DNA from 4 places in the Halodesulfovibrio oceani subsp. galateae genome. Region 4 is predicted to be linked to each of the others. Evidence: predicted binding sites of a transcription regulator. Region 4 holds the regulator's gene; each other region holds the start of a gene.
What was found. The regulator sigma-54, encoded in region 4, starts transcription at its own class of promoters, with help from an activator protein. The targets are predictions, from matches to a motif close to CTGGCACGGNNNNTGCTT.
Positions count from the first base shown of each region.

Region 1: a site for sigma-54 is predicted at 2,030-2,047, ahead of ACZ5V1_RS15750 (glutamine synthetase III family protein). Genes of this name have one in related genera too.
Region 2: a site for sigma-54 is predicted at 1,542-1,559, ahead of speB (agmatinase). Genes of this name have one in related genera too.
Region 3: a site for sigma-54 is predicted at 1,335-1,352, ahead of fliR (flagellar biosynthetic protein FliR). Genes of this name have one in related genera too.

Region 1 covers NZ_AP042453.1:3,580,674-3,584,295, reverse strand. The annotation lists gene ACZ5V1_RS15755 (lysophospholipid acyltransferase family protein) at 1-1,598, opposite strand, end outside; gene ACZ5V1_RS15750 (glutamine synthetase III family protein) at 2,133-3,622, shown strand, end outside.
Region 2 covers NZ_AP042453.1:2,541,175-2,544,796, reverse strand. The annotation lists gene gltX (glutamate--tRNA ligase) at 1-1,061, shown strand, start outside; gene speB (agmatinase) at 1,708-2,664, shown strand; gene ACZ5V1_RS11510 (sodium:solute symporter family transporter) at 2,668-3,622, shown strand, end outside.
Region 3 covers NZ_AP042453.1:3,105,862-3,109,483, forward strand. The annotation lists gene ACZ5V1_RS13700 (IMP cyclohydrolase) at 531-1,130, opposite strand; gene fliR (flagellar biosynthetic protein FliR) at 1,384-2,157, shown strand; gene flhB (flagellar biosynthesis protein FlhB) at 2,173-3,237, shown strand; gene flhA (flagellar biosynthesis protein FlhA) at 3,301-3,622, shown strand, end outside.
Region 4 covers NZ_AP042453.1:1,516,076-1,519,697, reverse strand. The annotation lists gene rapZ (RNase adapter RapZ) at 1-396, opposite strand, end outside; gene ACZ5V1_RS06680 (PTS sugar transporter subunit IIA) at 409-858, opposite strand; gene hpf (ribosome hibernation-promoting factor, HPF/YfiA family) at 867-1,403, opposite strand; gene rpoN (RNA polymerase factor sigma-54) at 1,457-2,884, opposite strand; gene lptB (LPS export ABC transporter ATP-binding protein) at 3,084-3,622, opposite strand, start outside.

The DNA of each region.
Region 1 (3,622 bases), 2.0 Mb from region 4:
CTGCCATCTTCCATATCTCTTACTAATCCGTTGAGACCGGTGAAGCTTAGGTCTGTGATATTGAATGCAGACTGAATGCCTTTCGGCAGCTTCAGCTTCGGTGCTTTTTTACCTGCTACTAACGTAGAGAGCTCTTTGTCTATATGATGCTCTTTAAGATAATTAACTGCGGTTACGAGTGTAAACGGGTTAAATTCAAGCGGCAGACTGCATGGGCCGAACAGGTAGCGAGTACCTGGGCGACGCAGAATGTACTGCCCAATGCCTTTCCAGAGCAACATCAGCGGACTGTAATCTTTCTGATAATCCGGATTCACTATTGCGCGCCCTAGCTCTACTGCATGTTCAAAGCGGGTGAAAAACTCTGGCTTGAACTTGAAGAGGGTGCTGCAATACATGCCTTTTACGCCGCTTCTAGGAAAGATTTTATCTGTGCATCCAAGACGGTACGCACCTGCGATTGTTTCTTTTTCATCATCCCATAGAATAAGATGATCGTATTCATAATCGTAGGTGTCGAGATCAAGATCGAGTCCGGTACCTTCACCCACGGGGCGGAAGGTTAATTCGCGCAGTCGACCAAGATCGTGCAGCATGTTTGGAATCTGAAATGCCTGCGCTTCAAATACTGTAAATCCATTTTCTTTTGCAAGAATCTGTTCTTCTGGCAGTTTCGAGAGTTCTCTCAGGAGCGATTCATGCGGACGCGCTGCTGCGATTTCCATCTGATCTTTTTCTTTTCTGAACGGAAGACGGAATTTTTTGGATGATGGACGCTTAGCTAGGGAATAACTGCGAACACGCAGATAGTTCATCACATCATCTTCTGTTGCGAACGTCTTCAACATATTGGACGGGATAATATTCCCGACACTGTAGGTAATTTTTTTGTTTCGTTTATTGTATAGCTGTTTCGGGAGCATGGCTGTGCGTGCAAATGGATGCACCATACCCATCATATTAAAGAACAGGCTATTACGACCGTGGAAATACAAAGGCAGAACGTCGGCATTCGTTTTACGAATAATCCGCGCTACGTTTTTGCTCCATACTGGATCAACGATGCCGCCCATTTTAGGCTGAAGATGGGAAACTTCTCCAGCCGGGAACACCACAAGACTTCCGCCTGCTGCTACATGTGTAATCGCATTACGAAGTCCGCGAACATTTGCGCGGCGTGCCTCTTTTGTTTCAAACGGATTCACTTCAATCATGCATGGACGCAATTCCGGCATAATTCCAAGCATAAAGTTCGCAAGAAACTTACATTCAGGACGCAGCGGCAATATTTCTGCCATCAGCGCGAGTCCTTCAATACCACCAAACGGATGGTTCGAAACGATAACAAGCGGCTTATCAAGCGGCATATCGCGCAGCCCTCTACCGAGAGCTTCGACTTCTATATTTAATATTTCTAAACCGTTTTGACAAAACTCAAGCGGGTTATCTCTTCTTGTAATGCTATCATACACATTAAACAATCCATCAACGCCAGTCATATGCATTAATGGCTTCTTAATTGGTGCGAGCACCTTCTTAACCTTAGGCGGAATAAAATCTAGATTGATATTTCTATCTTCAATACTCCGTCTCATCATGGCCAACCTCTCAAGGCTAAATTCACTTACTACATTTTTTGATTAATGGATGTATCTTCATCATATACTATATTCCTGAGTAATATAGTAAAATAATTACGCCAATGTTTCAGTCAAGTATCGACTTTTAAACAAAAGATCGACAAAAAAACTATTATCTCAGACTATTACAACTTTGGTAAAATTTGGGCATTGTGATATTTTGATTACAGCTGCATAGTGCACTCGCCCATTGCAGTAGGTACCTACTTACGGCGCACATGTCTATTTTACAAATTTGTGATTTGGTTTTCGCCGCACACTGCTTATTTTAGGCCTGTTTTTACAATATTGTAAATTCAGGTACTTTTATTGTTGTTTTTGTGACATTTTTGTCATAAAAAGAAATCAACAGAAGCAGCCATTTTTTGTAACTTATTGATTTTACAGAACTGGCATTATCTATGCTTTATATTTTCTAAAAGAAGAATGCAGATGCCTACTCGGGCGTGTACCATTTTATATTGCGCAAATTAGTTTAAAGGAGAGATTTTCATGAGTGGATCGTTAGCCAGACTTAAAGCCATTTCGGCTGTAAACAACACGACACCAACAAGCAAGCCGTTAAATTTCTTGGAAGAAAAGCCAACCGACCTGTTCGGTCGCAATGTGTTCAATGACAAAGTCATGCAAGATCACCTTCCTAAACCTGTTTATAAATCTCTCAAGCGCACAATCGAAAATGGCGAACAGATGGACCCTTCTATTGCAGATGCAGTAGCTTCAGCAATGAAAGAATGGGCTCTTTCCCGTGGTGCGACTCACTACACACACGTATTTTACCCGCTTACCGGCCTTACCGCTGAAAAGCATGACAGCTTTCTTGAGCCTGACGGACGCGGCGGCGCAATCGCCCAATTCTCCGGCACTACCCTTATTCAGGGTGAACCGGATGCATCCAGCTTCCCGAACGGCGGTCTGCGTACCACCTTCGAAGCTCGTGGCTACACCGCATGGGACCTTACAAACCCTGCATACCTCTTAGAAAACGACAATGGCGTTTTCCTGTGTATCCCTACTGCATTCGTTTCCTGGACTGGTGAAGCTCTTGATAAAAAGACTCCGCTTCTCCGTTCCAACCAGTGCATCCACACCCAGACCAGCCGTCTGCTTAAGCTGCTTGGTCACGAAAATTTTGGACGCATTCAGAACTACGCTGGCGTAGAGCAGGAATACTTCCTCGTTGACCGTAACTTCTACTTCTCCCGTCCCGACCTCTACCTTGCAGGCCGTACCCTTTTCGGTGCAAAGCCAGCTAAAGGTCAGGAGCAGGATGACCATTACTTCGGTACCATTCCGAAACGTGTTCTCGCATTCATGATTGAAGCAGAACGCGATCTCTACAAACTCGGCGTGCCGGTAAAAACCCGTCACAACGAAGTAGCACCTGGTCAGTACGAAATTGCACCAATGTTTGAAGATTCCAACCTCGCAAACGATCATAACCAGATGATCATGAGCGTACTGAAAAGCGTTGCTAAGCGTTACGGTATGGCGTGCCTCATGCACGAAAAACCGTTCGCAGGAATCAACGGTTCCGGTAAACACCTGAACTACTCCATCGGTAACGGCAAATTCGGCAGCCTCTTTGAGCCGGGCGAAACTCCGCATGAAAATGCTCAGTTCCTGCTCTTCTGTGCTGCTATGATCCGCTCTGTTCACAAACACGGTTCATTGCTCCGTTCCAGCGTAGCATGTGCAAGCAACGACCACCGTCTCGGTGCGAACGAAGCACCTCCTGCGATCATGTCCATCTACCTCGGACAGCAGCTTTCTGACATCTTTGACCAGATCAAAAATGGCGACGAAGCTACCTCTGAAGCAAAAGGCATCCTGCGTGTAGGCGTAGATACTCTGCCTCCACTGCCTATGGACGCCGGTGACCGTAACCGTACAAGTCCGTTTGCTTTCACAGGAAACCGCTTTGAGTTCCGCGCAGTTGGCTCCAGCCAGTCTATCGCCGGTGCACAGCTCGTACTGAACAC
Region 2 (3,622 bases), 1.0 Mb from region 4:
AAGAAGCTCGTGCTAATGGCAAAAAGCCTAAGTACAACGGCAAATGTCGTGAGCTTGGTCTTGAGAAAGCAGAAGGCCGTGTAGTGCGCTTTAAAGCACCGCTTACTGGTCGTACTGTTTGGAAAGACCTTGTTAAAGGCAGCATTGCTTTTGACAACGAAGAACTCGATGACATGATCATTCGTCGTAGCGATGGTTCTCCTACGTACAACCTTGCTGTTGTTGTGGATGATCATTCTCAGGAAGTTTCTCACGTGCTTCGTGGTGATGACCATGTGAACAACACCCCTAAGCAGATTATGGTTTATAATGCATTGGGTTGGGATCTTCCTGAATTCGGTCATGTTCCAATGATTCTTGGTTCTGATCGTAAGAAGCTTTCCAAACGTCATGGCGCAAAATCCGTTATGGAATACGAAAAAATGGGTCTGCTTCCGCAGGCGCTGGTTAACTACCTCGTACGCCTTGGCTGGTCTCATGGTGATCAGGAAATTTTCGCTCTGGACGAACTCATCGAAAAATTCTCCACCGACAGTCTTTCTTCTTCTGCTGCCGGTTTTGATCCAGACAAACTTCTCTGGCTCAACGCTCAGTACATGAAAGAATCTACTGATGCTGAACTTGCAGCACTCGTTGGGCCGTTTGTAAAAGAAGCTGGTTTTGATGTATCCATCGAAACATTAACTGCAATGGCTCCTCTTTTTAAAGACCGTGCAAAAGACCTGATCAGCCTTGTAGACGCAATGCGTTTCATGCTTCTTTCTGATTCCGAATACGTGTTTGAAGAAAAAGCAGTAACCAAAGCGTTAACTGAAGAAGGTAAACAGCATCTTGCAAATATGCGTGAGCAGTTTGCAGCACTTGAAGCATTCACTAAAGATACTACCCACGATGTTATGGGTAACTATGTATCTGATAATGGCCTCAAGTTTAAAGCTGTTGGCCCTCCATTACGTGTGGCACTTGTTGGTGCGATGGGTGGTCCTAACCTCCCTGACGTTATGGAGATCATCGGTAAAGACCGTACTCTCGCTCGTATCGACCGTGCTCTTCAGCAGTAATATTTTTTATTGTTGTCATTCAAAAAGCCGCTACAGACGTAGCGGCTTTTTTTGTAGTTATCAGTTGAGGCTTAGGGATTGAATTTCAAGAGTCGAGTTTTACGTTTGAATCTCACGGGTTGAGTCAAAACGAATAAACCGTGTGAGAAATCCATAAACGGGATTTTTTGGATGGATCCGTTTGAAGTTTTTGAGAACCCCGCAAGTTGAAGCCGTGACTCTTCGAATTCTACGGAAGAAGATAGCAGGGCGGAGGAAGCTTAAGCCACGGGATACATGGCACAGGCACGTTAGATGCGCTCAAAAAACACATTGAACTGCTGTATTCAATGTTGAATTACCTCCTATGCAGAAGTGAATAGGTAGAAATGTACTGCCATTACAGGATTTTTTTCTTTTGCTCATATAAAACTATTCAAAACTGAATAGTCGGTAAAACTTTCTTACAGATAATATCAATAAAACTTAACAGGTTATGTTTTGGCATGAGGCTTGCCTTTATGGAGGTACAACCCTGCCCTTGTCCGGCAATTTACTTTGATAAATTGATGTCGTGTTTCATGACGGATTTAACTTGTATATTGATTTTGTGCCCGTTTGTTTTGCTGAGACTGTCCCATGGGCAGGGCAATCTCAGGAGGAAAGTATGAGTAAACCAGTTAATTCTTTAGAATCCCCACGTTTTTGCGGTGTGCGTACTTTTATGCGTTTGCCTCATGTTGCTTCAGCAGAAGGCGTAGACTTCGCAATTTTAGGCGTACCGTTTGATACCGCGACATCATATAAGCCCGGCTGTCGTTTTGGTCCCGAATCTATTAGAGCGGCTTCCAGCATTTTGAAAAATTACAACGAAGTGCTTGATGTAGATATTTTTGAAGAATGTAGTGGTGTGGATTGGGGCGATATTGATATTGTTCCTGGCTACTTGGAAGAGAGCTTTGAAAAAATTGAAGAAGGCGTGGCAACCGTGCTACAGGAAGACGCTATTCCAGTAATTATGGGCGGCGATCATTCAATTACATTACCGGAACTGCGTGCTGTCGCTAAAAAGCATGGGCCGGTAGCTCTTATTCATTTTGATGCCCACTCCGATACAGGCAGTGACTACTTTGGTAAGCCGTACAACCATGGAACAACCTTCCATTGGGCTATCAAGGAAGGACTGATCAAGCCTGAAGCATCTTCTCAGGTGGGAATCCGTGGTCCATTGTACAGCCGTGATGCTTTACAGTTTGCACGTGAGAGTGGAATGGATGTGATTACCGGATGGGAATTGCATCACATAGGCATTGAAGCTGCTGTTAAACGCATTCGCGAACGCATCGCTCCGGGAACTCCAGTTTTTCTGACCTTTGATATCGATTTCCTTGATGCTGCATATGCACCGGGAACCGGTACACCTGAAATTGGTGGTTTTACCACCCATGAAGCACTGAAACTTGTGCTCGAATCTTGTCAGGGGTTGAATCTGATCGGGATGGATCTTGTTGAAGTTCTGCCTGAATCTGACACTGCTGATATTACATCCTTTGCTGCTGCCGGAATCATGCATGCATTTCTGTCATGCCTTGCCTACAACAAGAGACAAGCTGGAACGGAGTAACATATGTCTATCGATCTTATAATTATCCTCGCCTATTTCCTCGTAATGATCGGATGCGGTATCGCTGGAATCTTTTTCGCAAAGAGTAATGAAGATTTTCTTGTTGCCGGTCGTAATTTAAAATTTTGGATGTATTTTCCCTGCCTTGCCAGTGTTATCCTTGGTGGCGGCGCTACCTTCGGTTCTGTAAAGCTTGCGTACCAGTTTGGTTTTTCAGGAGCATGGGTTGTGCTCATGTACGGCTTTGGTGTGATGAGCATGGGTATTTTGCTTTCCAGCAAGATGGCTAACCTTCGCGTTATCAGCCTGAGTGAAATGCTGGAAGTTCGTTACGCAGCCAGCGCACGGTACATCAGTGCAATTATCTCCTGTATCTACACCGCAATGATCGCGGTTGTTCAGGTTATCGCCATTGGTACTATTCTCCACGCATTTTTCGGTTGGGATATGGTTACATCCATGGTCGCCGGTGGCGCAGTATCTTTGCTGTACACCCTGCTTGGTGGTATGTGGTCTGTAACCATTACAGATGTTATTCAGTTTGTGTTGATGATGGTAGGCGTGTTCGGCTTCCTCGTGCCGCTTTCTGTTAAAAAAGCCGGTGGTCTTGATGCGTTGTTCAACGCGGTTCCACCTTCCTATTTTGATCCGTTTGCTATCGGCTGGGATCAGCTTCTTATGTACTTCCTGCTCATGTACCTTGGTATTATGATCGGTCAGGACATCTGGCAGCGTGTATTCACTGCTAAGAGCGGTAAGGTTGCATCCCGTGGTACGATTACCGCTGGTTTCTTCTCCATACTTTGGGGCGGCGCAATGGCAATCTGTGGCATGGCAGCATTTGTTCTGCTCCCTGATCTTGACGAACCACAGAAAGCTCTCGGTCAGCTTGTTGTAACAGTTATGCCTAGCGGCTTGCTCGGTATGGTTGTCGCAGGCTTGCTTTCCACTCTTATGT
Region 3 (3,622 bases), 1.6 Mb from region 4:
CGGTCTATAAGTAATGCGATCTGTCTGCCGACGATGCGGGAAAGTGCCGCAAGCTCGTGCGCCTGATCTGTAGTGTATCCCTCTTTTACTGGATAACGGCGGGCAAATAGCCGCTGGAGAGATTTTAACTGACTCGGTTTGAGTCCCTGTGTGTTGCCGAGAACCTTAGAGGCTATGACGAACTCCTGTTGTTTCTATTGCCTCCGGCAGCGCTTATTAGCGGGAGTTGCCTCCGGCGGCGCTTGTCAGCGGGATGCCTTTGGCTACCTTACAAATATTGCCTCCGGCGGCCAGAGAACCTTTTTGAAAAAAGGCTTCTCTGGACTCTCCAAAAACTTTTATCCGCGAGGTCTAACCATTGTTTAAAACGTTGGTCAGCTTATTCCTGCTCTCTTCAACTCCCATAAAGTAAATATACTTCATCCAAACCCTAACGGTTTTTCAGGAGGGGGAGTCTGAGGGGGAACCTCGTTTTTGACTCAAAAACGGGGTTCCCCCTCAGCCGCCGGAGGCATTTCAATATATGTTATTTAAATATCTTTGCTAGCAAGATACTCCGTAATCATTCCATCGTACTGAGAAGTACGTGCGAATGTTTTTACCGCCATATCACGACGAAGCGCAAGCCCTACTCGCATTTCATTTTCGAGCAGTTCCTTCTGTACAGCGTTGTACTCGGAAGGATCAGGAAGAACGAGAATAGAATGGAAGTTTTTAGCTGCGGCACGAAGCATACAAGGGCCGCCGATGTCGATTTCTTCAACCGCACCACGTAAATCAAGACCACGCGCTGCTGCATTTTCGAAATTGTAGAGATTTACTACAATCAAATCGAACGCTGCAATCTCGTGTTCTTTAAGGGTAGCAAGGTGTTCAGGGTTGTCCTTGTCTGCAAGGATACCACCATGAATAAACGGGTTAAGAGTCTTTACCCTGCCGCCAAGGATTTCAGGGAATCCTGTAACATCACTTACAGGTGTAACCTTCAGCCCGGCTTCTTTAAGCATACGTGCTGTACCGCCGGTAGAAACCAACTCTACACCATTCTCGCTCAAAAACGTCGCAAATTCGACCAAACCAGTCTTATCTGTGGCACTCAACAGTGCTCGCTTAATAGGCAAAAGGTCCATTACTTCTCCAAAGTTTGTGAATTCCAGTCTATTAACAAAAATCCTTTTCGTACATTAAGACAGTTTGCTGCAAATAAACATACTTTACTGTCTCAATCTGCGTGGAGTGCCAGAATCATACCCACTTTGCAAGGGCGTCATCAGTCTGACAGGTTGAGACAGGTTGAGATGTCCCACGGCGCGAAAAGCCTTATTTTTCAAGGACTGGCGCAACTCTTGCTATTCTTTATATATGGACATCTTTAATTTTGATATGGCAGAATTTCTAAGCTTTCTGCTCACACTTATGCGACTCAGCCTTGTCGTCTTTCTACTGCCATTCTTCGAGGGAAAAACCATCCCCCGTGTGGTTAAAGCATCTGTGTGCCTCATGCTCACCCTTGCCATATTCCCGTCGATATCGTTCGAAGCAACAGATTTTCCAGCACATCCATTTGAAATTGCATTAATTATGCTTAGCGAAATTCTACTCGGAGTTCTGCTAGGACTTGCTGTTAAATTCATTTTTGCAGGAATTAGAACCGGCGGTATGGTTATCGGCTTCCAGATGGGTTTTTCCATGCTTACCCTTGCTAACCCATCATCAGGTGAGCAAGAAGGTATCACGTCTATCCTGCTATACCAATTGAGCTTTACCGTTTTCATTGTTGCAAACGGTCACTTATATCTCATTAAAGCGCTAACAGATTCCTTTGACCTTATTCCGCCGGGAGGACTCGTTCTCTCTGCCATGCTAGGTCAACAAATTCTTACTCTGTCGATGACCATGTTCGTTTTGGCAATTAAGGTTGCCGCTCCAGTTATGATCTCACTTATGCTGGTTGAATTGACCCTTGGTCTTATGGGGCGAGCGGCACCACAGATGAACCTTCTCATGCTCGGTTTCCCAGTAAAAATCGCTGTAGGTCTTGTCTTTATCGGTATGTTGTTCACCCTTATGGGACAACGAATGGAAGGACTTATCTTGAGTCTTGGGCCAATGTTCTCTCATCTCATTAAAGCTGGCTCTCCGCTGCTACAGCAATAAACAGGATACACAGACATGCCACAAAGTGATCCGAGTAAGACAGAACAAGCGACGCCCAAAAAGCGGGAAAAGACCCGCGAAGATGGTGACGTCGCCAAGTCGCAAGAAGTTCCTAAAGCCGCAACAACCCTTGCAGGCATCATTATTGTTTATGCATGGATTGGTACCATTAATGAGCAGGTGCAGCATATTATGCGTACCTGTTATACATTTGACGCTACGCTCAACATGACAACCAAGTCTGCCATCAACTTTATTAATGAAATGGCATACGATCTTGCGGTAATGCTCCTTCCAGTTTTCCTCTTCCTGTTTCTTTTTGCGGGATTATCTATGCGTGTTCAGGTTGGGCACCTATGGACAATGAAGGTCTTTAAACCGAAATGGAGTAAATTCAACCCGATTAAAGGGATGAAGAACATGTTCCTGTCTATGCAGACACTGGTGCGACTCATTAAAAGCATCGCGTTTGCAGCCGTTATCGGTATTGCACCGTACATTGTTATTACGGATGAGATGGACAACTTCATTCAGCTCTATAACGCCACACCTGAAGGTATCGCAGAATACATGCTCAGCCTTATCTATAAGGTATCTCTGTACGCCACCATTGCCATGCTCGCTATTGCTCTTGCTGACTACTTTTACACTCGTTGGGATTATGACGAGAACATTAAGATGTCCAAAGACGAAGTAAAAGATGAACACAAACAGTCAGAAGGTGACCCGAAGATTCGTCAGCAGCAGCGCCAAAAAATGGCCGAAATGTCCCAGCAGCGCATGATGCAGGATGTTCCAAAGGCAGACGTTGTTGTTACAAACCCTACTCATATTTCCGTAGCCTTGCGCTACAACGCCATGGAAGCACCAGCACCGATTGTTGTTGCGATGGGTGCTGACCTTATGGCGAAGCGAATTAGAGAAATTGCAAGAGAAAACGACATTCCTCTGCGAGAAAACGTCCCTCTGGCACGCGCTTTGTATAAGTCAGTACAGGTGGGTGATCAAATTCCGGAAGACCTCTACAAAGCAGTAGCTTCCATCCTTGCATCACTCAACAAGTTTAAGCAAAAACAGTAAGTTACAAATACCAACTGCTTTTACTCAGGCGTTATTAAACTCTTCGAAAAAGGTGTCGGAAATATGGCTGCCAGCGCAAATACCTCTACAATGAATTACGAACGCTTCTCACAGCACGGAGATTTACTCCTCGCTGGCGGTGTAGTGCTCATTCTTTTTGTAATGCTCATTCCTATCCCGACTCTGCTTATGGACGTCATGCTCAGCATGTCCATTTCGTTGTCGCTGCTGGTGCTTGTTACATCTATGTTTATCAAGTCGCCGCTGGAATTTTCAATTTTTCCGACCCTGCTGCTGGTAACCACTCTGTTCCGCCTTGCTCTTAACGTGGCAACAACCCGCCTTATCCTGCTGCACGGCAGTGAAGGCCCAGACGCTGCCGGTG
Region 4 (3,622 bases):
ACGTTCATTCGTCATGGCCTGTTCAAGGCCGATACCGTTTCCTTCAAAAGGATGTGGTCGTCTTGTTTCTTTGTATCGGCGCAGGATAATATCTGCACGTGATTCAAGAAAGATGACAGTGGGTGAATATCCGGCTGCAACTAATGCATCGATAGTCATTGCCCATTCATCTTTAAATGAACACTGCCGACCATCAACTCCAAGCACAATTCCTTTATAGCTCTCAAGTCCACAGCCTGTAAGAACTTCCATAAATTGCGATGTCATAGACATCGGAAGTCCATCAATAGTGTAGTATGCCATGTCTTCAAAGACTTTTAGCGCGCTACTTTTACCAGCTCCGGAGAGTCCGGCAATAATGATCACAGGAATAGTACGTTGAGATGCAGAAATCATAAAATACTCATGTTACGCAGCAGATAAAAGGTTCCACAAAGTTTCCTGACTATCAGATTCCATAAATAATTGTTTGAAATCTTCATCTTTCAGGAGTCGCGAAATTTGGGCAAGGATGCGCAGGTGTGTACCTGCTACGTTTTCTGGAGCAAGAACCATGAAGAAAATCTTACAAGGTTTTTGATCAAGTGCATCAAAGTCCAGCCCATCGAAGCTTCGACCGGCTACTACTACTATTTTATCGAGTGCTGGAAGTTTTCCGTGAGGAATGGCAATGCCATTACCAATACCTGTGGTTCCGAGAGCTTCTCGTTCCATAAGCACGTTAAAAACTTCTTCAGCATCAAGGGATGGGTTTTTTTCAACGACAGGAGCCAAGAGCTCCGCCAGCGCCTCTTGTTTGGTGCTGGCGGTTAGCTCTGGCAGTACAAGTTCTTTTTCTAGGTATTCACCCAGTTTCATTACTTTTCCTAGAAAACGGGGTCAATCAGGCCGAAATTCTTATCTTTTCGGCGGTAGATCACATTTACCCGTTCAGTTTCAGCATTAAGAAAAACAAGGAAGTCATAATCAAGTGCATCAAGCTGCATAGCGGCTTCGTCAAGATCCATCGGTTTCGGTATAAAATTATCCATACCAATGATGGTTCGTTCCGCCTCTACTGCTTCTTCTGGAGGGATAGTACCTTCTAGAACAAACTTTTCTGCACCCTTGCGTTTCGTTTGCAGTTTTTCCGTACGACGTATGATCTGTGCTTTAAGTTTATCGCGAACAAGATCAACGGTTGCATACATGTCTTCAGACTGTTCAGTAGCGGATAGAGTTAAGTTATCCGATACAAGTGAAATTTCGGCTTTGTGGCGGAAATTGTCAACAGAAAGTGAGACTTGCATTTCCAAGTGTTCAGGGTTCGGTAAGAATCTGCCAAGCTTGCTGAAGCGTCGTTTGGCATAAGCTTTTAGGTGATTGGAAGGCTCAAAGTTTTTGAATGTGAATGCGATGTTCATGGTGCCTCCTAATTGGATACTTTTGAAACCCTGTGAGTCAGCTGGTTTCGCTTTTAGAATACCACCTTTCTCTTGGATGATGAAGGGATATTCATTGCGGTACGGTATTTAGCTACAGTTCTTCGTGCAATGTTAACCTGCAGTTTTTCTTTCAAAATCTCACCGATTTTTTCATCGCTGAGTGGTTTTTTTGTATTTTCTTCACTAATAAGCTTTTTAATGAGGGCTTTTACGCTCTCCGATCCGACCTGACTACCATCATCAAGGCCAATTGCACTGTTGAAGAAGAACTTCAGTTCAAAAATACCGTGCGGGGTCGAAATGTACTTACTTGTGGTGATACGGCTTACCGTTGATTCGTGCATGCCAATATCATCTGCAATATCTTTAAGAATTAGCGGCTTTAACGATGTAACACCATTAAGGAAGAATTCTCTTTGATATTTAACAATACTCTCAACTACTTTATATAAAGTTCGTTGCCGTTGGTACAGACTTTTTATCAGCCAGGAGGCAGAACGCATCTTGTCCTGATAATAATCTTTTTCTTCAGCGTTAGTAGTTTTCGGGAGTTGCTCTGTTAATTCACTGAGTTGTAATTGTGGTAAACCATCTTCATTGAGAACGATAACGAATTCTTTTTCGTACTCATAGATGTAAACGTCTGGAGAAACATATTGTGCTTCTCCTCCACCGAACCGTGCCCCCGGCATAGGGTCAAGGCTCTGGATTACATCTAGGTACTCTCTGAGATCTTCAAGGGAAATTTTGTATTTTCGAGCAAGTGGTTTGTAACGACGCTTCTCTAGGTCTTCAAGATGATTAGTAATAATATCTACAAGAATTGGGTCACGATCGTAATTGAGAGCTTTTACCTGAACAAGCAGGCATTCCTGCGGAGTGCGAGCAGCAACCCCTACAGGGTCAAATTGTTGAATATGCTCAATAAGCTGTTCCACTGTTTCAGGATCGCTTTGAGCAATCTGTGACAGCTCTTCTGTAGATACATGTAGGTACCCATTAGAGCTGATGCTGCCAATGATGATTTCTCCAACACGAATTTGCTCTTCTGAGAGTGGAGAAAGCATTAATTGCCAGTACAGATGACCGTCTAACGTTGGAGCAGGAGCAAGACGAGCTTCAAATGAGCTCATTTCCTCTAATGCTTCAGTTTCCCGCATTGAAACCTGTTTGGTGGTACTTGAGAAATCACCCAGATAATCTTCCCAGTCAGCGTTAGAAGAAAGCTCTTTGTCATAAGCTTCCTGTTCATCTTTACGCTGTTCTTTAGCAGAAGTTTTGTCTGGATTAGCGGTTTCTTCCAAGGACTCTTCCAAAAAAGGATTCTCCAGCAACTCTTGCTGAACGGTTTCAGCAAGTTCCACGCGAGAAAGCTGCAGCAGTTTGATTGCCTGCTGCAATTGCGGGGTCATTACAAGCTGCTGGGCAAGCTTTAATTGTTGGCGAAGTTCAAGAGCCATATATAAGAATGTCCTATGTGGTTCGACTAGCTAAAAAGCTGAAATATAATGTATGAGTACTGCCTATCAAAAAACATTCCAAATCAGATAACTGACCTCTTTTTTGCCACATAGGAACGTTATATGCAACCAAGAAAAAAGCCCGTTGGACGGGCTTTTCGTTATTGCGAGGGCGCAAATTATATTTTTTATCAAGATACTAGAGACTAAAACCTTCTCCAAGGTAGACGCTACGCGCCTTTGGGTTATCAACAATCTCTTGCGGCGTACCGGAAAGAATTATTTGACCTTCGTAAACAAGGTTAGCTCTATCACAAATTTTTAATGTTTCCCTAACGTTGTGGTCGGAAATGAGCACGCCCATTCCTTTGTCACGCAGTTTACGGATGATGTCCTGAATGTCATCTACAGCGAGTGGGTCAATGCCTGCAAATGGCTCATCGAGAAGAATAAACTTAGGATCTCGGATTAACGCGCGGGCAATTTCAAGGCGGCGACGTTCACCGCCGGAAATATGCATGGCGTGAGTATCACGAATATGTGTGATACCGAATTCTTCCATCAGTTCTTCTTCACGTTTTTTCTGATCATCACGGGACAGTTCTGTTTGTTCCAAAATCAACTGCAAGTTCTGAGAGACTGTGAGTTTTTTGAAAACAGAGCTTTCCTGAGGAAGATAGCTCAAGCCGATTCGCGCACGTTCGTGCAACGGCCAGTCGGTGACTTCCATATCATCTA